Regions from separate parts of the Streptomyces sp. NPDC089799 genome, predicted to be linked through region 1. Evidence: riboswitches for the same ligand, from Rfam matches in the RefSeq annotation. Region 1 holds a riboswitch; each other region holds the start of a gene.
What was found. Region 1 has a riboswitch for thiamine pyrophosphate ahead of thiC (phosphomethylpyrimidine synthase ThiC). Riboswitches for the same ligand answer to the same signal wherever they lie in the genome.
Positions count from the first base shown of each region.

Region 2: it holds a riboswitch for thiamine pyrophosphate, as region 1 does, so the genes downstream of both, thiO (glycine oxidase ThiO) here and thiC (phosphomethylpyrimidine synthase ThiC) in region 1, are expected to answer to the same signal.
Region 3: it holds a riboswitch for thiamine pyrophosphate, as region 1 does, so the genes downstream of both, AB0O36_RS20160 (thiamine ABC transporter substrate-binding protein) here and thiC (phosphomethylpyrimidine synthase ThiC) in region 1, are expected to answer to the same signal.

Region 1 covers NZ_JBFBGR010000007.1:107,284-114,325, reverse strand. Annotated here, with positions in the region: gene AB0O36_RS09455 (glycosyltransferase) at 1-124, shown strand, start outside; gene AB0O36_RS09450 (aldo/keto reductase) at 285-1,328, opposite strand; gene thiC (phosphomethylpyrimidine synthase ThiC) at 1,551-3,326, opposite strand; TPP riboswitch at 3,320-3,466, opposite strand; gene AB0O36_RS09440 (YibE/F family protein) at 3,506-4,996, shown strand; gene AB0O36_RS09435 (SsgA family sporulation/cell division regulator) at 5,103-5,552, opposite strand; gene AB0O36_RS09430 (helix-turn-helix domain-containing protein) at 5,651-6,421, opposite strand; gene AB0O36_RS09425 (DUF5326 family protein) at 6,646-6,858, opposite strand; gene AB0O36_RS09420 (cupin domain-containing protein) at 7,014-7,042, opposite strand, start outside.
Region 2 covers NZ_JBFBGR010000012.1:179,761-186,802, forward strand. Annotated here, with positions in the region: gene metF (methylenetetrahydrofolate reductase [NAD(P)H]) at 1-879, opposite strand, end outside; gene thiE (thiamine phosphate synthase) at 1,022-1,657, opposite strand; gene AB0O36_RS16255 (Rv2175c family DNA-binding protein) at 1,749-2,114, opposite strand; gene AB0O36_RS16260 (FAD-dependent oxidoreductase) at 2,192-3,352, opposite strand; TPP riboswitch at 3,529-3,641, shown strand; gene thiO (glycine oxidase ThiO) at 3,639-4,850, shown strand; gene thiS (sulfur carrier protein ThiS) at 4,847-5,047, shown strand; gene AB0O36_RS16275 (thiazole synthase) at 5,055-5,849, shown strand; gene pknB (Stk1 family PASTA domain-containing Ser/Thr kinase) at 6,118-7,042, shown strand, end outside.
Region 3 covers NZ_JBFBGR010000017.1:73,068-80,109, reverse strand. Annotated here, with positions in the region: gene AB0O36_RS20170 (ABC transporter ATP-binding protein) at 1-650, opposite strand, end outside; gene AB0O36_RS20165 (iron ABC transporter permease) at 650-2,263, opposite strand; gene AB0O36_RS20160 (thiamine ABC transporter substrate-binding protein) at 2,344-3,435, opposite strand; TPP riboswitch at 3,522-3,632, opposite strand; gene rlmN (23S rRNA (adenine(2503)-C(2))-methyltransferase RlmN) at 3,653-4,765, opposite strand; gene AB0O36_RS20150 (phosphatidate cytidylyltransferase) at 4,894-5,874, opposite strand; gene frr (ribosome recycling factor) at 5,874-6,431, opposite strand; gene pyrH (UMP kinase) at 6,496-7,042, opposite strand, start outside.

The DNA of each region.
Region 1 (7,042 bases):
GCTGGAGTGCTGTGAGCGGCTGCTGAACGGGGACGCGCTCCCGAAGGAGCAGCGCGAGCGGATCGAGGCGAACCGCGACTACGCCCGGCAGAAGCTGGGCGCGGACTACCAGGTCGTCGCCTAGCCGGTCCCGCCACCGGCGCGCCCCGGCACCCGGAGGGGACTCCGGGTGCCGGGCACCGGGTACCGAGGGCCGTGCGCCGAGGGCCGTGCGCCGAGGGCCGTGCGCCGAGGGCCGTGCGCCGAGGGCCGGCCCGGCCGGACGCCCCACCGGACGCCCCCGCCTACCGCTCCCCGACGGGGCGCCGCCGCTGCGCGAGTTCGGTCAGGGCGGTGGGCCGCCACACGCCGTCCGCCCGGTAGAGGTCGGTGCCCGGCGGCACGATCCCGTCGATGCGGTCCAGGGTCTCGTCGTCGAGCTGCAGGGACGCGCCCTTCAGCAGGTCCTCCAGCTGCTCCATGGTCCGCGGGCCGATGATCACCGAGGTGACGGCGGGGTGCGCGAGGGGGAAGGCCACCGCGAGCTCCGGGAGCGTACGCCCGATGCCGTCCGCCACCTCCTTGAGCCGCCCGGCGGCCTCCAGCTTGGCCCCGTTGCCCGGGACCGCCGGGTCGAACCGGGCCGGGGTCAGGGCCGCCCGCCCGCTGCTCAGGTCGAGGTCCCGGCCCGGCAGGTACTTCCCGCTGAGGAAGCCGGAAGCCAGCGGGCTCCAGGTCAGCACCCCCATCCCGTACCGCCGGCAGACCGGCAGCACGTTCGCCTCGATGCCGCGGGCGAGGATCGAGTACGGCGGCTGCTCGGTCCGGAAGCGCTGCAGCGCCCGCCGCTCGGCGACGTGGTGGGACTCCGCGATCTCCTCGGCGGGGAAGGTGGAGCAGCCGAAGGAGCGGATCTTCCCTTCCCGCACCAGGTCCCCGAGCACTCCGAGGGTCTCCTCGACATCGGTCCGGGGATCGGGCCGGTGGATCTGGTAGAGGTCGATCCGGTCCGTCCCCAGCCGGGTCAGGCTGTCCTCGACGGCCCGTACGATCCACCGCCGCGAGTTCCCGCTCCGGTTGCGGCCCTCCCCCATCGGGAAGTGCCCCTTGGTGGCCAGCACCACATCGTCGCGGCGGCTCCCCTTGAGCGCCTTCCCCACGATCGTCTCGGACTCGCCCGCCGAGTACATGTCCGCGGTGTCCACGAAGTTGATGCCGGCGTCGAGCGCCGCGTGGATGATCCGTACGCACTCGTCGTGGTCGGGGTTGCCGACCGCCCCGAACATCATCGTGCCCAGGCAGTACGCGCTGACTTCCATCCCGGTCCGCCCGAGATCCCTGTATCGCATCGTCATAGCGCCGGACCCTAAGAGCTGGAGCGCACTCCAGCACAAGCCCTTTTTCCCGCCCGGCTCCGGGCACCGGACCGGACGACGTGGACGGGCAAAGGAGGCGGGCAAAGGGGACGGGCTCGGGAGGCAGGCGAGGGAGACGGACGAGGGAGACGGGCACGGCAAACGGGCCCGCGACTCCCCCCATGAGGTCGCGGGCCCGTCCGGCGCGGCGGGTGGTTACTCCGCCATCGGGAGGTAGACCCGGTTCCCCGCGGCGGCGAACTCGGCCGACTTCTCGGCCATGCCCGCCTGGATCTCCTCGGCCTTCAGGTCGCCGCCGTGCTCGCGGCGGATGTCCTGGGAGATCTTCATGGAGCAGAACTTCGGGCCGCACATGGAGCAGAAGTGCGCCGTCTTGGCCGGCTCCGCCGGGAGGGTCTCGTCGTGGAACTCACGGGCCGTGTCCGGGTCGAGGGCCAGGTTGAACTGGTCCTCCCAGCGGAACTCGAAGCGCGCGTCGGAGAGGGCGTCGTCCCACTCCTGCGCGCCCGGGTGGCCCTTCGCCAGGTCCGCCGCGTGGGCCGCGATCTTGTACGTGATGACACCGGTCTTCACGTCGTCGCGGTTCGGCAGGCCCAGGTGCTCCTTCGGCGTGACGTAGCAGAGCATCGCGGTGCCCCACCAGGCGATCATCGCGGCACCGATGCCCGAGGTGATGTGGTCGTACGCCGGGGCGACGTCCGTGGTCAGCGGGCCGAGCGTGTAGAACGGCGCCTCCTCGCAGATCTCCTGCTGGAGGTCGATGTTCTCCTTGATCTTGTGCATCGGGACGTGGCCCGGGCCCTCGATCATGGTCTGCACGTTGTGGCGCTTGGCGATGGTGTTCAGCTCGCCCAGCGTCTTCAGCTCGGCGAACTGCGCCGCGTCGTTGGCGTCCGCGATGGAGCCGGGGCGCAGGCCGTCACCGAGCGAGTAGGTGACGTCGTACGTCGCGAGGATCTCGCAGAGCTCCTCGAAGTTGGTGTAGAGGAAGTTCTCCTTGTGGTGCGCCAGGCACCAGGCGGCCATGATCGAGCCGCCGCGGGAGACGATGCCGGTCTTGCGGCGGGCGGTCAGCGGCACGTACGGCAGCAGCACGCCGGCGTGGACGGTCATGTAGTCCACGCCCTGCTCGGCCTGCTCGATGACCGTGTCCTTGTAGATCTCCCAGGTCAGCTCCTCGGCCTTGCCGTCGACCTTCTCCAGGGCCTGGTAGAGGGGGACGGTGCCGATCGGGACGGGGGAGTTGCGGAGCACCCACTCGCGGGTGGTGTGGATGTTCCGGCCGGTGGAGAGGTCCATGACCGTGTCGGCGCCCCAGCGGGTGGCCCAGGTCATCTTCTCCACCTCCTCCTCGATGGAGGAGGTGACGGCGGAGTTGCCGATGTTGGCGTTGACCTTCACCAGGAACTTCTTGCCGATGATCATCGGCTCGATCTCCGGGTGGTTCACGTTCGCCGGCAGCACCGCGCGGCCGGCCGCGATCTCCTCGCGGACGACCTCGGCGGAGACGTTCTCGCGGATCGCGACGAACTCCATCTCCGGGGTGATCTCGCCGCGGCGGGCGTACGCGAGCTGCGTGACGGCGGCACCGTCACGGCCGCGCCGGGGCAGCCGCGGGCGGCCGGGGAAGACCGCGTCGAGGTTCTTGAGGCCACCGCGCGGCGAGGTGTGCTTGATGCCGTCGTCCTCGGGCCGGACCGGGCGGCCGGCGTACTCCTCGGTGTCTCCGCGGCTGATGATCCAGTTCTCGCGCAGCGGGGCGAGACCGCGACGGACGTCGGTGTCGATCTGCGGGTCGGTGTACGGACCGGAGGTGTCGTACAGCGTGACGTCCCGGCCCGTGGTGAGGTGGACCTGGCGGACCGGCACCCGGAGGTCGGGGCGGGAGCCCTCGACGTAGCCCTTGTGCCAGCCGGGCGTACGCCCGTTCTGGTCGGCGGCAGGCGTGCGTGCGTCGTCCTGAATGGTCATGAGACCTATCTCCCTACGCCGGCATTACCCGGTAACAGGTTCGGCGGTCGACGCAGCCTCTTCCCGTACGCCCCGTTCGGTGCGCGTACGGTGATCAGCGTCCTCTCAGCCCGGTGCTCCGAGCTCCCGCGTTGTGCAAAGGTCCCCCCACGCTAGCGTCACCTGTGGCGTGCTGAACAGTGGGCCCCCGTATCTCTTGCGATGATCGGCCCGTGACGACATCGGTTCAGCCCCCGAACGAGTCCGGCCGGTCCATGGACGGCCATGGCCGCGGCCCAGGTCACGAGCATGATCACGGGAACGGTCACGATCCCGATCACGAGCGCGACCGTGCTCGGGCAAGCGGGCACGGCCATGGGCACGGGCACGGGCACGGCCACAGTCACGGCCACGGGCCGGCCGCCCCGGTCTCACGGCACCTGCGCAGGGTCATCTCCGCCATCCTGATCCCGTTCGCCACCGCCGTGCTCGTCGGCCTGGTGGCGCTGTGGCCGGGCGGCGCCCCCGATCACGAGCGCACCGGGGTCGGCTTCGACCGCCAGACCCAACAGGCCAAGGTCACCGATTTGCAAATCGTGGACTGCAAATCGGTGAATGTCGCGACGCAGGCGCCGCCCACCGGCGACGCCTCGGCCCCCGGAGGGGCCAAGGCCCGGGCCGGGCGGAACCCCACCTGCAAGAAGGCCACCGTCGAGGTCGGCAGCGGCCCCGACAAGGGCCGCACCTTCGTGGAGATCGTCCAGCCCGGCGCCCCGCGGCAGCTGGAGGACGGGCAGGAGGTCGTGGTCGCCTACGCCCCGGACGCCCCGCGCGACCTGCAGTACTCGGTCATCGACGTGAACCGGAAGTTCCCGATGCTGATGCTGGCCGCGGTCTTCGCGATCGCGGTGGTCGTCGTCGGGCGGATGCGCGGACTGCTCGCCCTGGTCGCCCTGGTGGTCAGCTTCGGCGTGCTCACCCTGTTCATCCTGCCGGCCATTCTCCAGGGGTCGAACCCGCTGCTCGTGGCGGTCATCGGAGCCAGCGCGATCATGCTGATCGCGCTGTACATGTGCCACGGGGTCACCGCCCGCACCTCGGTCGCGGTGCTCGGCACGCTGGTCTCACTGCTGCTGATCGGGCTGCTCGGCTCGGTGCTCATCGACTGGGCGTTCCTGAGCGGCAACACCGACGACAACACCGGGCTGATCCACGGCCTGTACCCGGACATCGACATGAGCGGCCTGCTGCTCGCCGGCGTGATCATCGGATCGCTGGGCGTCCTCGACGACGTGACGGTCACCCAGACCTCGGCGGTCTGGGAACTGCACCAGGCGGACCCGGACATGGGGCCGCGCGCCCTCTACCGGGCGGCCATCCGGATCGGCCGGGACCACATCGCGTCCGTGGTCAACACCCTGGTCCTGGCCTACGCGGGTGCCGCACTGCCCCTGATGCTGCTGTTCTCGATCGCGAACAGCAGCATGGGGTCGGTGGCCAACAGCGAACTGGTGGCGGAGGAGATCGTACGGACCCTGGTGGGGTCGATCGGGCTGGTGGCCTCGGTTCCGGTGACCACGGTGCTGGCGGCCCTGGTGGTCTCCGCCGACCGCCCGGGACCGCGGGCGCCCGCCGGGGCGGGCCCTTCCGGGCGGGCCCGCGGCGGGCGCGGCCGCCGTCGCAAGCGCTGAGGCGGGCAGGCGCGGGCGAGGCGGATGAAGAGGAAGGAACGGTACGCCGGTCCGCAGTGCGTCAACCCGCAGTGCGTCTCGGAGCGGTGCGTCTTCGAGCGGTGCGTCAGCCCGCGTTCCGCTGGTTCTGCTGCGCTTCGGCGAGGATCTTGCCCAGCGCCTCGTCCAGGTGCCCCTCGAAGTCACCGAGAGTGCGCTCCTGACCGAGCGGCACCAGACGGTCCGTCCGGTCGAGGAAGGCCACCAGGGGTGCCGCGCCGGCCCGGAACAGGGCCCGGTCACCGCCGACCTGGAGCCGGATGTGGACGTCGGACAGCTCGTCCGGGTCGGTGGGGGCGATGTGCACATCGCCGTCACCGGACGGCTTGTTGATGCCGTCGAGGAGCAGCTCCCGGCCGAACGCCCAGGTCACGGGCGCATCTCCGGGAAGGTGGAAGGTCAGGCGCACCGCAAAGGGATCGCGTGACTCGTACCGGAGTTCCACCGGAATCCGGAAGGAGAGCTCCTCGGAAACGAGGAAGCTCATCATGACCTCTGCCTGTACCGACTCGCGCATTTCCATACCCCGCAGTGATTGGAAGTGGCCAGGAATGGCCCCCCAGGGCCTCTTGACAAGGGTGGTGGAAGCACTGGCAGATCACAAGGAGTGAGTTTTCAGATACTGATAGAGAAGGAGAGCGTGCTCAACAGCGCGCCTACTTCACTCCGTAGTCGATCCACTACACAGGGCAATCTCTGCTCTTGATGGGCAGGGAGAGAAATGGCCATGGTCGCGGCAGCGTCACCGGCAGTGATCGGAATAGCCGCGCATACCGTGCCGAGGGCATATTCCTGCCGTTCGATCACTGGCTGCATCCGCTCCATGCCGGCGATTCGCTGTTCCAGCGCCCACATGTCCCGGACCGTATAAGGGGTGATCGCCTCGACGGGGTGCCGGTCGTAGTGGTCCCGGCGGCTCTTCTCGTCGAGCTGGGCGAGCAGGCACTGCCCGATGGCGTGCGCGTGACCGGTCGCCCGGAAGTCCGCCCACTCCTCGCAGGCGGGATGACCCGGGGTGTCCGAGACTCCGACGACCTCGATCTCGCCCTCGCGGTAGACCGCGAAGTAGACGGGTGCGCCGACCACCTCGCGGAAGTGCGCGAGGGAGTCGAGGATCATGCTGCGACGTTTCTGCTGCATTCCGCCGCCCGCCAGCCTGCCGGCCGCGTCGCCGAGGACGAAGACCCCGCTCTCCCGCCGCAGATAGCCCTCGTGGGTGAGCGTACGCAGCAGGTGGTACGCCGTGGGGAGCGGGAGCCCGGCCTCGCGCGCCAGCTGTTTCGCCGGGGCTCCCCCGCTATGGGAACCGGCGGCTTCGAGCAGTCTCAGCGCCCGCTGCACCGACCCGATGAGCGTCGGCACCGCAGCGTTGTCGACCGAAGACAAGGCTCACCCCCAGGCGTGGCGGCGGGCGTCCGGACGGCCCGCCCTGCGGGGGTCGCCCCGCGTGTGCCACGTCTCCTGGGGGTCGCACTCAGCTTCTGCTTGAAATGACCACAGGTGAGAACGGGTTTACCGGGCTCGGCCAGGTGACGGCACGGATTGCCACTGTATCGGCCGATAGCTCGCCGATGAGGGGTTCCTGGCTTTCTGTCCCCCGGGTGGGTTAATCACCACTCCGAGGACTTCGCCGTCCCGCCGCCGAAGCGCTTGACCACGAACACCAGACCACCGACCAGGGCGACGAACAGCAGCACCTTGAACACGAACCCGATCAGCGTGGCCAGGATGCTGGTGATCACACCGCCGAAGACGAACAGGGCCAGCAGCGGAACGGCGACCCACTTCACCCACCAGGGCATGCCTGCGAATATCTGCCGGATGCCGTCCATGACCTCGACCTCTTCCTGTTCTCCCGGTTGACTTCCTGTCATCGATGCTAGGAGGAAGGGCCGCGGAAAAGGGGCCCGCGAGCCCCACCCGTCCCCTGATCCGCCCCCTAGGGGCCCGGGCCCCGCCCGCCGTGCGTTCCTGCGGGTCAGGCCTCCGGCGGGGAGAACACCACCA
Region 2 (7,042 bases), on a different contig from region 1:
GAGAGTCGCCGTGGAATTGTTCAGCGTGATGAAGTGCAGACCCGGGACACCCTCGGACAGCAGCCTCGCGCAGAACTCCGTGGCGAACTCGATGCCAATGGAGCGTACAGCGGCTGCGTCGTCCTTGACGGCGAGCATGCGCTCTTTCACGTCCGCAGGGAAGACCGCGTTGGTGAGCTGGGGCAGCCGGTCGAACTGCTTGATGCCCACAACAGGCATGACCTCGGGGATGATCGGGGTCTCGCAGCCCGCCTTTTCGACGCTGTCGCGCAGCCGCAGATAATTTTCCGGGTCGAAGAACATCTGCGTGATGGCGTAGTCGGCACCGGCGCGGCACTTGTCCACGAAGTGCCGGATGTCCGTGTCCCAGTCGCTGGACCGCGGGTGCATCTCGGGGAAGGCGGCGACGCCGACGCAGAAGTCGCCGGACTCCTTGAGCAGCCGGACCAGGTCGGCGGCGTAGTGGACGCCCTCCGGGTGCGCGACCCACCGGCCCATCGGGTCGCCCGGCGGGTCGCCGCGCAGGGCGAGCATGTTGCGGATCCCGGCGTCCGCGAACTGGCCGATGACGTGGCGCAGCTCGGCGATGGAGTGGTCGACGGCGGTGAGGTGCGCGACCGGGGTGAGGGTGGTGTCGGCCGCGATCTCCTGGGTGGCCTTGACCGTGCCGTCTCGGTTGGAGCCGCCGGCGCCGTAGGTCACGGACACGAAGCTCGGGGCCACGGCCTCGACCCGGCGGAGCGCGTTCCAGAGGTTCCGCTCGCCCTTCTCCGTCCGGGGGGCCCAGAACTCGAACGAATACGAGGGGGCACCGGACGAGAGCAGCTCATGGACCGTGCGTGCACGGTCCGTCCAGGTCGAAGCGGTTCCAAGGGCCATACCGGCAGGTTAGACGGGCAGCACTGCAGGCCGAAGCGATGTCCACGTATTGGACGCGTTTTTGGACACCTTGCCCGGGGTCCCGCGCGGGACCCGGCGATTCGGACAAGCTGATCCAGAGGGGACGTTTGAGGCGGGAGCCTCAGGAGAGGCGTTCGCGGACCCGCTTGGCCAGGTCCGCGGCGGCGGCGCCGGGGTCGGATGCCTCGGTGAGCGCGCGGACGACCACGATCCGGGTGGCGCCGGCGTCCAGCACCTCGTCCAGGTTCCCGGCGTCGATGCCGCCGATGGCGAACCAGGGGCGCGACGGGCCGAGGGAGGCGGCGTAGCGCACCAGGTCCAGGCCGGGCGCGTACCGGCCGGGCTTGGTCGGGGTGGGCCAGCAGGGGCCGGTGCAGAAGTAGTCGACGCCGGGCTCGGCCACGGCGGCGTCGACCTCCGCCTCGGCGTGGCAGGAGCGGCCGATCAGCACGGACTCGGGCAGGATCGCCCGGGCCGCCGGCACGGGGATGTCGCCCTGGCCGAGGTGCAGGACGTCGGAGCCGATGGCGTGGGCGACGTCGGCGCGGTCGTTGACCGCGAGGAGCTTGCCGTGGCGGCGGGCCGCCTCCGCGAAGACCCGGAGGTGCTCCAGCTCCTCGCCGGCTTCCATGCCCTTGTCGCGGAGCTGGACGATGTCCACGCCGCCCGCGAGGACCGCGTCGAGGAACTCGGGCAGGTCGCCCTGGCGCTTGCGGGCGTCGGTGCAGAGGTACAGCCGGGCATCGGCCAGGGACATGGGAAACCCCCCGGATGGGCGGGGTACGGGCCCGCGCGTCGCGCGGGCCCGTACGCCCGTCAGTGGATCGGTTGCGGTCGTGCGGAACGGATCAGACGGCGAGCGCCTGTGCGCGGCGCTTCACCTCCGTGCCGCGATTCTCGCTCAGGGCCTGTGCGGGGGTCCCGGGCAGGGTCGGGTCGGGAGTGAAGAGCCACTCCAGCATCTCTTCGTCGGTGAAGCCGTCGTCCCGGAGCAGGGTCAGGGTCCCGGCGAGGCCCTTGACCACCTTGTCGCCGTCGATGAAGGCGGCGGGCACCTGGAGCGCCCGGTTCTCGCCCCGCCGTACGGCGATGAGCTGGCCCTCCTTGACCAGCTGGCGGATCCGGGTCACCTCGACGTCGAGCATTTCGGCGATGTCGGGGAGGTAGAGCCACTCGGGGACGAGAGCGTCGGTTTTTGCGTCAATCTCGGTCACGCGGTCAAGCCTGCCATCCCCCGGCGGCGCCCGGTACCCGAGCCGCCCGTCCGGGGGCGCCGAGCCCCGTGGACGGGTCAGGCCGCGGCGGACTTGAGGGGGACCGCCGGGTCGGTGAGCTTCGCGGGGTCGACGGGGGTCGCGGACTCGATGAGGCGGCGGCCCTGGGCGATGTCCCGGGGGCGGCCGACCGACAGGAGGGCGACCAGGGCGCCGTCACGGAGCCAGCAGACCGACCAGGCGGCGTCCGCCGGGTTCCCGCGGAGCAGCTGCGTGTCGGCACCAGCGTGGTGGCCTGCGTACTGGACGAAGCGCCCGAACTGCTCCGACCAGAAGTACGGCACCGGGTCGTACGCCCGGTCCCCGCCCATGATGTTCAGGGCGACCGTGCGCGGCCCCTGCAGCGCGTTGTCCCAGTGGTGGACCAGCAGCCGCTTGCCGTAGCGCGCGGACGGGAAGGAGGCGCAGTCGCCGACCGCGTACACCCCGGGCACCGAGGTGCGCAGCCGGTCGTCGGTGGTGACCGAGCCGTCCGGGCCGAGTTCCACGCCGGTGCCGGCCAGCCAGCCGGTGGCGGGGCGGGCGCCGATGCCGACCACCACCGCGCCGGCCGGCAGCTCGCGGCCGTCCGCCAGCCGGACCAGGCCGGGCTCGACCGAGGCGACCTTGACGCCGGTGAGCAGGCGGACCCCGGCTTCGGCGTACCAGTCGGCCATGGGGCCGGTGACCTCGTCGGGCAGTGCCCCCGCCAGGACCCGGTCGGCGGCCTCGACGACGGTGACCGCGCAGCCGGCCGCGCGGGCGGCCGTGGCGAACTCGGCGCCGATCCAGCCCGCGCCGACGACCACCAGGTCACGGGCTGCGGCGAGTACGGGCCGGAGCCGTTCCGCGTCGTCCAGGGTGCGCAGCAGGTGCACTCCGGGTACGCCCTCGGAGCCCGGCAGGGTCAGGGGTTCGGCGCCGGTGGCGAGGACCAGGCTGCCGTACGGGACCGGGCCCGCGGCGGTGTCGAGCTCCCGCGCCTCCGGGCGCAGGCCGGTGACCTCCAGGCCGAGCCGGAGCTCGATGCCGAGGTCCTCGAAGTCCACGTCGAAGGCGGAGCCCTCCGACTCGCCGAGCAGGACCGCCTTGGAGAGCGGGGGCCGGTCGTAGGGCTGGTGCGGCTCGGCGCCGATCAGGGTGACGGGGCCGGTGTACCCCGCTTCGCGCAGGGCGACGGCCGTCTGGACCCCGGCCATTCCGGCTCCGACGATCACCGCTCCGCCCGCGGCGGGCGCGTCCGCGGGGGCCTTCTGGTCCGTCTGTTCGATCTGATTGCTCACGTCCGACACCCTAACTATCTGACGCCACGTCAGGAAGTGGCGACGGCCGGGCGACCTTACCCGGGCCTTGCGGCGGGGGTAGGGTGGCCACCGTATCCAACCGCGGGAGTCCGGGCGCACCGGACTGAGAGGGAGGCTGGCCGGCCTCCGACCGTACGAACCTGATCCGGGTCATGCCGGCGAAGGGAGGGGCTCGACGCCCATGCGTTCATTCACCCACGGATCCGGTGGCCCGGCCGCCGGCTCGGACGTCCTCGTCATCGGGGGCGGCATCATCGGCCTGGTCACCGCCTGGCGGGCGGCCCGGCGCGGCATGTCCGTCGCGCTCGCCGACCCGGCGCCCGGCGGCGGCGCCGCCCGCGTCGCGGCCGGCATGCTCGCCGCCGTCACCGAACTGCACTACGGCGAGGAGACCCTGCTGGGCCTCAACCTCGCCTCCGCCGCCCGGTACGAGGAGTTCGCCGCGGAACTCGGCGAGGCGAGCGGCGGACTGGACATCGGCTACCGCGCCTGCGGCACCCTCGCCGTGGCCCTGGACTCCGACGACCGCCTCCACCTGCGCGAACTGCACGCCCTGCAGCGGCGCTGCGGCCTCGCCTCGGAGTGGCTGACCGGACGCGAGTGCCGCCGCCTGGAGCCGATGCTGGCGCCCGGCGTACGCGGCGGGCTGCGCGTGGACGGCGACCACCAGGTCGACCCGCGCCGGCTGGCCGCCGCCCTGGTGGCCGCCTGCGAGCGGGCGGGCGTGGTCTTCCACCGGGCCGCCGCCCAGCGGCTGGCGGTCACCGCCGGCCGGGCGTCCGGCGCCCTCCTCGACGACGGCACGGAACCGGCCGCCGACCAGGTGGTGCTGGCCGCCGGCAGCCTCAGCGGCCGGCTCGACGGGGTCCCCGCCGAGGTCGTGCCGCCGGTGCGCCCGGTGAAGGGGCAGGTGCTCCGGCTCACGGTGCCGCCGGCGTACGCGCCGTTCCTGTCCCGGACGGTCCGCGCGGTGGTGCGCGGCAGCCACGTCTACCTGGTGCCCCGGGAGAACGGCGAACTCGTCGTCGGCGCGACCAGCGAGGAACTCGGCTGGGACACCACGGTCACCGCGGGCGGGGTCTACGAACTCCTGCGGGACGCCCACGAGCTGGTGCCCGGCATCACCGAACTCCCGCTGACCGAGACCCTGGCCGGGCTGCGGCCGGGCTCCCCGGACAACGCCCCGCTGCTGGGACCCACCGAACTGCCCGGACTGCACCTGGCCACCGGCCACTACCGCAACGGGGTGCTGCTCACCCCGGTCACCGGCGACGTCATGGCCGAGGTCCTGGCCACCGGGGAAGTCCCGGACGTGGCACGCCCGTTCACCCCCCGCCGGTTCTCCCCCGGCCCCGTCGGGGCGGCGGCCGCCCGAGAGGAGTCCTACGCATGACCATCTCCGTCAACGGCGAGCCCCGCGAGGTCGCCGCGGGCACCACGCTGGACCTGGTGGTGGCGACCCTCACCACGGCCCCGTCCGGGGTCGCGGCCGCGCTCAACGAGACCGTCGTACCGCGCGGGCAGTGGCCGGCCACGCCGGTGGGCGAGGGTGACCGGGTCGAGATCCTCACCGCGGTCCAGGGAGGCTGAGGCGATCATGGCTGATGACCTGTTCTCCCTCGGCGGGCGGACCTTCTCCTCCCGTCTGATCATGGGCACCGGCGGCGCGCCGAGCCTGGAGGTCCTGGAGCGGGCGCTGGTCGCCTCCGGGACGGAGCTGACCACCGTCGCCATGCGCCGCCTGGACCCCACGGTCCAGGGATCGGTGCTGTCGGTCCTGTCCAAGCTCGGCATCGGCGTGCTGCCGAATACCGCGGGCTGCTTCACCGCGGGCGAGGCGGTGCTGACCGCGCGGCTCGCGCGGGAGGCGCTGGGCACGGACTGGATCAAGCTGGAGGTCGTCGCGGACGAGCGGACGCTGCTGCCGGACGGGGAGGAACTCCTCGCCGCGGCCGAGACGCTGGTCGACGACGGCTTCACGGTACTGCCGTACACCAACGACGACCCGGTGCTGGCCCGGAAGCTGGAGGACGCGGGCTGCGCGGCGATCATGCCGCTGGGCTCGCCGATCGGGTCGGGGCTGGGGATCCGGAACCCGCACAACTTCGAGCTGATCGTGGAGCGGGCGGGGGTGCCGGTGATCCTCGACGCGGGGGCGGGCACCGCGTCGGACGTCACGCTGGCGATGGAGCTGGGTTGTGCGGCGGTGATGCTGGCCTCGGCGGTCACGCGGGCGCAGGAGCCGGTGCTCATGGCCGCGGCGATGCGGGACGCGGTCTCGGCCGGGCGCCTGGCGTACCGGGCCGGGCGGATCCCGGTCCGCCGCTTCGCCCACGCCTCGTCCCCGACCGAGGGCGTCGCCGCCCTCGACCCCGAACGCCCGGCGTTCTGACCCCGGTGCCGCTGCGCGGTGCCGGGGCTCCGGACCCGTCAGGGGCGCGGGGGAACCGCGCGCCCAGCCCCCACCGGCCGGCAGGTACAAGGGGGGCTGGGGCACCGCCCCAGTTTCGGGAAGGGGCGGGGAGGGGAGCGCCCCGCGCAGCGGCGACCCCGCAGACAGGCACCGCGCAGCGGGACGCGCAGCCATGGCCACGTCACAGCTCTGCCGCAAGCATGACCACCCCGGCCGGACGCAGCCGACGCGCTCGTAGAATCGCCGGGTGGATACGACCCTGGATGACCCCCTCGTCGGGCGCGTGCTCGACGGCCGCTACCGCATCGACGCCCGGATCGCGGCCGGCGGCATGGCCACGGTCTACCGCGCCCTCGACACCCGTCTCGACCGCATCCTCGCGCTGAAGGTCATGCACCCCGCCCTCGCGGCCGAGCCCGGCTTCGTCGAGCGGTTCATCCGGGAGGCCAAGTCGGTGGCCCGGCTCGCCCACCCCAACGTGGTGGCCGTCTTCGACCAGGGCACCGAGGGGCCGTACGTCTACCTCGCCATGGAGTACGTCTCCGGCTGCACCCTGCGCGACGTACTGCGCGAGCGCGGTGCGCTCCAGCCGCGGGCCGCGCTGGACATCCTGGAGCCGGTGCTCGCCGCGCTCGGGGCCGCGCACCGCGCCGGTTTCGTGCACCGGGACATGAAGCCCGAGAACGTGCTGATCGGCGACGACGGCCGGGTGAAGGTCGCCGACTTTGGGCTGGTCCGCAGTGTGGACACCGTCACCAGCACCACCGGAGCCGTCCTCGGCACCGTCTCCTACCTCGCCCCCGAGCAGATCGAGAACGGCACCGCCGACACGCGTGCCGACGTCTACGCCTGCGGCGTGGTGTTCTACGAGATGCTCACCGGAGCCAAGCCGCACACCGGCGGCACCCCCGCCCAGGTGCTCTACCGGCACCTCCACGAGGACGTGCCCGCCCCCTCCGCGGTCGTGCCCGGCCTGCCGGCCGCCCTGGACGGCCTGGTCGCCGCGGCCGCCGCCCGCGCACCCGAGGGCCGCCCGGAGGACGCGGTGGCCCTGCTCGCCCTGGCCCGCGACGCCCGCGCCGGACTGACCGACGCCGAGCTGGACGCCGTACCGCCGCAGGCGCAGGCCGCCGAGCGGTCCTCCGCGGAGGACCGTACCGGGGTGATCCCGC
Region 3 (7,042 bases), on a different contig from region 1:
ACCACCCGGTCGGCGAGCGCGAACGCCTCGCCCTGGTCGTGGGTCACGGCCAGGACGGTGGTGCCCAGCCGGGAAAAGAGGGCGCGGAGTTCCACGACCAGCCGTTCCCGCAGTCCGCGGTCGAGCTGGCCGAGCGGTTCGTCCAGCATCAGCAGGCGCGGGGACGGGGCCAGCGCGCGCGCCAGCGCGACACGCTGCTGCTCGCCGCCCGAGAGCGAGGCCACGGCCCGGCGCTCCGCCCCCGGCAGACCGACCAGGTCGAGGAGTTCGGCGACCCGCGGCCCGTACGACGCCTTCGGGGATCCGGCCATCCGCAGGCCGAAGGCGACGTTGCCGCCCACGTCCCGGTGCGGGAACAGCTGGTGGTCCTGGAACATCAGGCCCACCCCGCGCCGGTGCACCGGCACTCCGGCCTGGTCGGCGCCGCCGAGCCGGACCCGGCCGGCGGAGACGGGCTGGAGTCCGGCGATCACCCGCAGCAGGGTGGACTTGCCGCTGCCGCTCGGGCCGAGGACGCAGACGATCTCGTGCTCGGCGACGTCGAGGCGGACGTCCTCCACCACGGCGCGTTCGCCGAAGCGGACGGTGACGTCCTCGATCTCCAGCAGTCCGGCCCCCGCCGTGGCGGACTTCCCGGGCTGTGCTCGCATCAGAATTCTCCGGAGGTCTTGTCGGGCCGCAGCCGCTCCAGCACCAGCAGCGACGCCGCGCACACCAGCATCAGGATGGTGCTCAGGGCCATGGCCTGGCCGTAGTTGAGCTCACCGGCCCGGCCCAGCAGCCGGGCCACCGCCACCGGCAGCGTCGGATGGTCCGGCCGGGCGATGAACACGGTCGCCCCGAACTCGCCCAGGGAGACCGCGAAGGCGAATCCGGCCGCGATGAGCAGGGCCCGGCGTACGAGCGGCAGGTCGACCTCCCGCCAGGCCCGGAAGGGGGACGCGCCCAGCACCGCGGCGGCCTCGCGCAGCCGCGCGTCCACCGCCCGCAGCACCGGCAGCATGGTCCGTACGACGAAGGGCACGCCCACCAGGGCCTGCGCCAGCGGCACCAGGATCCAGGAGGTCCGCAGGTCCAGCGGAGGTTCGTCCAGGGTGATCAGGAAGCCGAAGCCGACCGTCACCGCGGACACGCCGAGCGGGAGCATCAGCAGGGCGTCGAAGCCGCGTACGAACCGGCCGGCGCGCCGGGTGAGGGCGGCCGCGGCGAGACCGCCGATGAGCAGGGCGATCGCGGTGGCGGCCAGGGCGTACCGGAGGGAGTTCCAGACGGCCTCCAGCGGGGCCACCACGAAGGTGCCGGTCGAGCCGGCGTCCTGGAGGGCGCGGTAGAAGCCGAGGCCGTAGCCGCCGGAGGTGTCGAAGGAACGTTCCACCAGGACGCCCAGCGGCAGCACGATCAGCAGGGCCACCGTCAGCAGCACTCCGCCCAGCAGCGCCCACTGGCCGGCGCCGCGCGGCCGGTGCGCCGTACCGGACGGGTCGACCAGGCGGAGCGCGGTCTCCCGGCGGCGGACCGTACGGGCGTGGACCGCCAGGATCAGGGCCATCGCGGTGAACTGGATCATCGTCAGGACCGCGGCCGTCGGCAGGTCCAGCAGCTGGGCGGTCTGCCGGTAGACCTCCACCTCCAGGGTGGCGTACGCGGGTCCGCCGAGGATCTGGACGACGCCGAAGGAGCTGAAGGTGAAGAGGAAGACCATCAGGGCGGCGGCGGCCACCGCCGGGGCCAGCGCGGGCAGGGTCACCCGCCGCCAGGCGGCGAACCGGCCCGCTCCCAGCACCCGGGCGGCCTCCTCCTGGCGCGGGTCGAGCTGGGCCCACAGTCCGCCGACGGTCCGGACGACCACGGCGTAGTTGAAGAAGACGTGCGCGAGGAGGATCGCCCAGACGGTGGTGTCCAGGCGGAAGCCCCACAGCTCGTCGGTCAGGCCGTTGCGGCCGACCAGGGCCAGGAAGGCGGTGCCGACAACCACGGTCGGCAGCACGAACGGGACGGTGACCACCGCCCGCAGCACTTCCTTGCCCGGGAAGGAGAACCGGGCGAAGACGTATGCGGCGGGCAGCGCGATCAGCAGGGTGAGCACGGTGGAGACGACGGCCTGCCAGGTGGTGAACCAGAGCACGTCGGCGATGTCGGGCCGGCCCAGCACCTCCGCGATGCGGCCGAACTGCCACCCCTCGTCGGTCTTGAGGCCGCGCCCGACGATCGAGGCGACGGGCCAGGCGAAGAACACCGCGAAGAAGGCGACGGGCAGGGCCAGCAGGCCGAGCCGGAGCAGGGTGCCCCGGCGGGCGGCCGCGCGCTCCGCGGCCGCCGCCTTCTTCCCGGCTTTCCCGGCGCCTACTTCACGACGAGCGACGTCCACGCCTGGACCCACTGCTCACGGTTCTTGGCGATGGTGTCCGGAGCGACGTTCTCCGGCTTCTCGATCAGCACACCGTGCTTGGTGAAGACCTCGGGCAGCTTGGCGTCCTTGACCACCGGGTTCACGAACATGTTCAGCGGCATGTCCTCCTGGAACGCCTTGCCGATCATGAAGTCGATGAAGGCCTTGCCGCCCGCCTCGTTCTTCGCGCCCTTCAGCAGACCGGCGAACTCGATCTGGCGGAAGCAGGTGCCGGTGGAGACGCCCGTCGGGGCCTCGGCCGGCTGCGGCTCGGAGAACAGCACCTCGACCGGCGGGCTGGAGGCGTAGGAGACGACCAGCGGGCGGTCGCCCTTGGCCTTCTTGCCGCCGGCGGATCCGGAGAACCGCTCGTTGTACGCCTGCTCCCAGCCGTCGACGACCTCGACGCCGTTGGCCTTGAGCTTGCTCCAGTAGTCCTTCCAGCCGTCCTGGCCGTACTTGCCGACGGTGGCCAGGAGGAAGCCGAGGCCGGGCGAGGAGGTCGCGGCGTTCTCGGTGACCAGCAGGTTCTTGTACTCGGGCTTGACCAGGTCGTCCAGCGTCTGCGGCGGGGCGAGCTTCTTGTCCGTGAAGTACTGCCTGTCGTAGTTGACGCAGATGTCGCCGGTGTCGATCGGGGTGACCCGGTGCTGCTTGTCGAGCTGGTACCCGGCTCCCACCGCGGCGAGGCCCTTGGCCTCGTACGGGGTGAAGATGCCGTTGTCGAGGGCCTTGGAGAGCATCGTGTTGTCGACACCGAAGAACACGTCGCCACGCGGCTTGCCCTTGGTGAGGATCTCCTGGTTCAGCGCCGCGCCCGCGTCGCCGCTCTTGACCACCTCGACCCGGTAGCCGGTCTGCTTCTCGAACTCCTTCAGGACCTCCTTGGAGGGGTTGAAGGAGTCGTGGCCGACCACGGTCACCGTCTTCGGCGCCGCTCCGCTGCCCGCGCCGGCGTCCTTGTCGTCGCCGCCGCACGCGGTGAGCGTGGTCACGCCGAGCGCGGCGGCGAGCGCGGCCCCCGCGATCTTCTTCGTGGTGTTCACGGATGTTCCTCCTGGGGTGTCCAGGAGAAGACGCGGCCCCGCCCGGGCGCTCGGTGGAGCGGGGCACCCGGGCAGGGCGCAACAGCTTGAGGTGGTGACCGAACTTCCTACCCGGAATGACCCGGGCGAGGTTCAGAGGGTCTGCGGCCTGACGGTTGCCGCACTCTCAGCGCTGTGGCGCTCCCCTGTCGGAATATGCAGATGTACGGGGGCCAGACTACCGTTCGCTCGCGGCGAGCTGACCGCAGGCTCCGTCGATCTCCTGGCCGCGGGTGTCACGGACGGTGACCGGCACGCCGTGGGCGGCGATCGCCTGGACGAACGCCCGCTCGTCCTCGGGGCGGGAGGCGGTCCACTTCGAGCCCGGGGTCGGGTTCAGCGGGATCAGGTTGACGTGCACCCGCCGGCCCTTGAGCAGCCGGCCCAGCAGGTCGCCCCGCCACGCCTGGTCGTTGATGTCGCGGATCAGGGCGTATTCGATGGAGACCCGGCGGCCGGACTTCTCGGCGTACTCCCAGGCCGCGTCGAGCACCTCGCGCACGTTCCAGCGGGTGTTCACCGGGACCAGGGTGTCGCGCAGCTCGTCGTCGGGGGCGTGCAGCGAGACGGCGAGGCGGCACTTGAAGCCCTCGTCGGCGAAGCGGTGGATGGCCGGGACCAGGCCGACGGTGGAGACGGTGATGCCGCGCTGGGACAGGCCCAGGCCGTCGGGCTCGGGGTCGGTGAGCCGGCGGATGGCTCCGACCACCCGGTTGTAGTTGGCCAGCGGCTCGCCCATGCCCATGAAGACGATGTTGGAGAGGCGGGCCGGGCCGCCGGGGACCTCGCCGTCGCGCAGCGCCCGCATGCCGTCGACGATCTGGTGCACGATCTCGGCGGTGGACAGGTTGCGGTCGAGGCCGGCCTGGCCGGTGGCGCAGAACGGGCAGTTCATGCCGCAGCCGGCCTGCGAGGAGATGCACATGGTGACCCGGTCGGGGTAGCGCATCAGCACGGACTCCACCAGGGTGCCGTCGTGCAGCTTCCACAGGGTCTTGCGGGTGGTGTCGTCGTCGCAGGAGATGTGCCGTACGACGGACATCAGCTCGGGCAGCAGGGCCTCGCGCAGCTTCTCGCGGGCGGCGGCCGGGATGTCGGTCCACTCGGCGGGGTCGTGTGCGTACCGCGCGAAGTAGTGCTGGGAGAGCTGCTTGGCCCGGAACGGCTTCTCGCCGACGGCGGCGACGGCCTCGCGGCGCTCGGCCGGCGTGAGGTCGGCGAGGTGCCGCGGCGGCTTCTTGACTCCGCGAGGGGCGACGAAGGTGAGCTCTCCCGGAGCGGGGCGGGCCATGGCAGGTACTCCTCGTAAGACGAAAGGCGCGCTGCACCGGCAGCGCGCCCTTCCAGAGTACCGGGTGGGTCCCGTCCGGGCCGGGTTCGGCCGTTCGGGGGCCGGCGTCAGCCCTTCGGGTACCGGCGTCAGCCCGTCCCGACGAACAGGGCCAGCAGCAGCCAGACCACCGGGGCCGTCGGCAGCAGGGAGTCCAGGCGGTCCATGATGCCCCCGTGTCCGGGGAGCAGGGTGCCCATGTCCTTGATGCCGAGGTCCCGCTTGATCATCGACTCGCCCAGGTCGCCGAGGGTGGCGCTGACCGCGACCACCAGGCCCAGGACCAGGCCCTGCCACCAGGTGCCGTCGTCGATCAGGAACTGCATGCACAGCGCACCGGCCACCATGGCGAAGGCCACGGCACCGAACAGGCCCTCGCGGGTCTTTCCGGGGCTGATGCGGGGGGCGAGCTTGTGCTTGCCGAAGCGCCAGCCGACCGCGTACGCACCGGTGTCGCTGACCACGGTGAGCACCAGGAAGGTGATCACCCGCTGCGGGCCGTCGTCGGCGGCGAGCAGCATGGCGACGAAGGTGGCGAGGAACGGCACGTAGAACGCGGCGAACACGCCCGCGGTCACGTCCTTGAGGTAGTCCTCGGGCGGCTCGGTCATCCGCCACACCAGCACCGCGAGCGCGGTCAGGGCCATGGCGACCCAGGCTCCCTCGGCGCCACGGACGTAGCCGGCGATGACCATGGCGGCACCGCCCACCGCGAGCGGCACGAGCGGGGCCTTGATGCCCTTGCGCTCCTGCAGCCGTGAGGTGAGCTCCCACAGGCCGACGACCACGGCGACGACGATGACGCCGACGAAGACCGCCTTCACGATCAGCAGTGAGGCGAAGATGACGGCGCCGAGACCGACGCCGACCCCTATGGCGGCGCGCAGGTCACGCCCGGCGCGCTTCTTCGGCGGCGGCGGGGCGTCCTGCGGAGGCTGCGGGGGTGGCGTGGGCATGGGCTCCTGCAGCGGCGTCTCGGCGCGGAACGGGGGGCCGTCCGGAAGGACGGCCCCCCGATCATATGCGGCACCTGCCGGAACCGGCTCCGCCTCCCAAGGAGAGTCGTTCATCAGACCTCGAGGAGCTCGGCTTCCTTGTGCTTGAGCAGCTCGTCCACCTGCGCGACGTACTTCGCGGTGGTGTCGTCGAGCTCCTTCTCGGCGCGGCGCACGTCGTCCTCGCCGGCCTCCTTGTCCTTGACCAGCTTGTCGAGGGCGTCCTTGGCCTTGCGGCGCACGGCGCGGATGGAGACCTTGGAGTCCTCGCCCTTGCCCTTGGCGACCTTGATGTACTCGCGGCGGCGCTCCTCGGTCAGCTCCGGGAACGTCACACGGATGATGTTGCCGTCGTTGCTGGGGTTGACGCCCAGGTCGGAGTCGCGGATGGCCTGCTCGATGTTGCGCAGGGCGCTCTTGTCGAACGGCGTGACCACGGCCATGCGCGGCTCGGGCACCGAGAAGGAGGCCAGCTGGTTGATGGGCGTGACGGCACCGTAGTAGTCCGCCACGATCTTGTTGAACATCGCCGGGTGCGCACGGCCGGTGCGGATCGCGGCGAAGTCCTCCTTGGCCACCAGGACGGCCTTCTCCATCTTCTCCTCGGCTTCGAGGAGGATTTCTTCGATCACCACGTGCTCCTGCATGTCAGATGTGGATGGTTCGGGCGGGCGGGCCGGCGGGCCGACCGAGCGTTCAGGCCCGGGTGCCCTGGTCGCTCACGAGCGTGCCGATCTTCTCACCCTTGACCGCGCGGGCGATATTGCCCTCGGCCAGCAGCTCGAAGACGAGGATCGGGAGCTTGTTGTCGCGGCACAGCGTGATGGCGGTGGCGTCGGCGACCTTGAGGTCGCGGGAGAGCACCTCGCCGTACTCCAGCGCGTCGAACTTCACGGCGTCCGGGTTGGTCTTCGGGTCGGAGTCGTAGACCCCGTCGACGCCGTTCTTGCCCATGAGCAGGGCTTCGGCGTCGATCTCCAGCGCGCGCTGGGCGGCGGTGGTGTCGGTGGAGAAGTAGGGCATGCCCATACCGGCGCCGAAGATGACGACGCGGCCCTTCTCCAGGTGCCGTACGGCCCGCAGCGGGATGTACGGCTCCGCGACCTGGCCCATGGTGATGGCGGTCTGGACGCGGGAGTCGATGCCCTCCTTCTCCAGGAAGTCCTGGAGGGCGAGGCAGTTCATGACCGTGCCGAGCATGCCCATGTAGTCGGACCGGGCCCGGTCCATGCCGCGCTGCTGC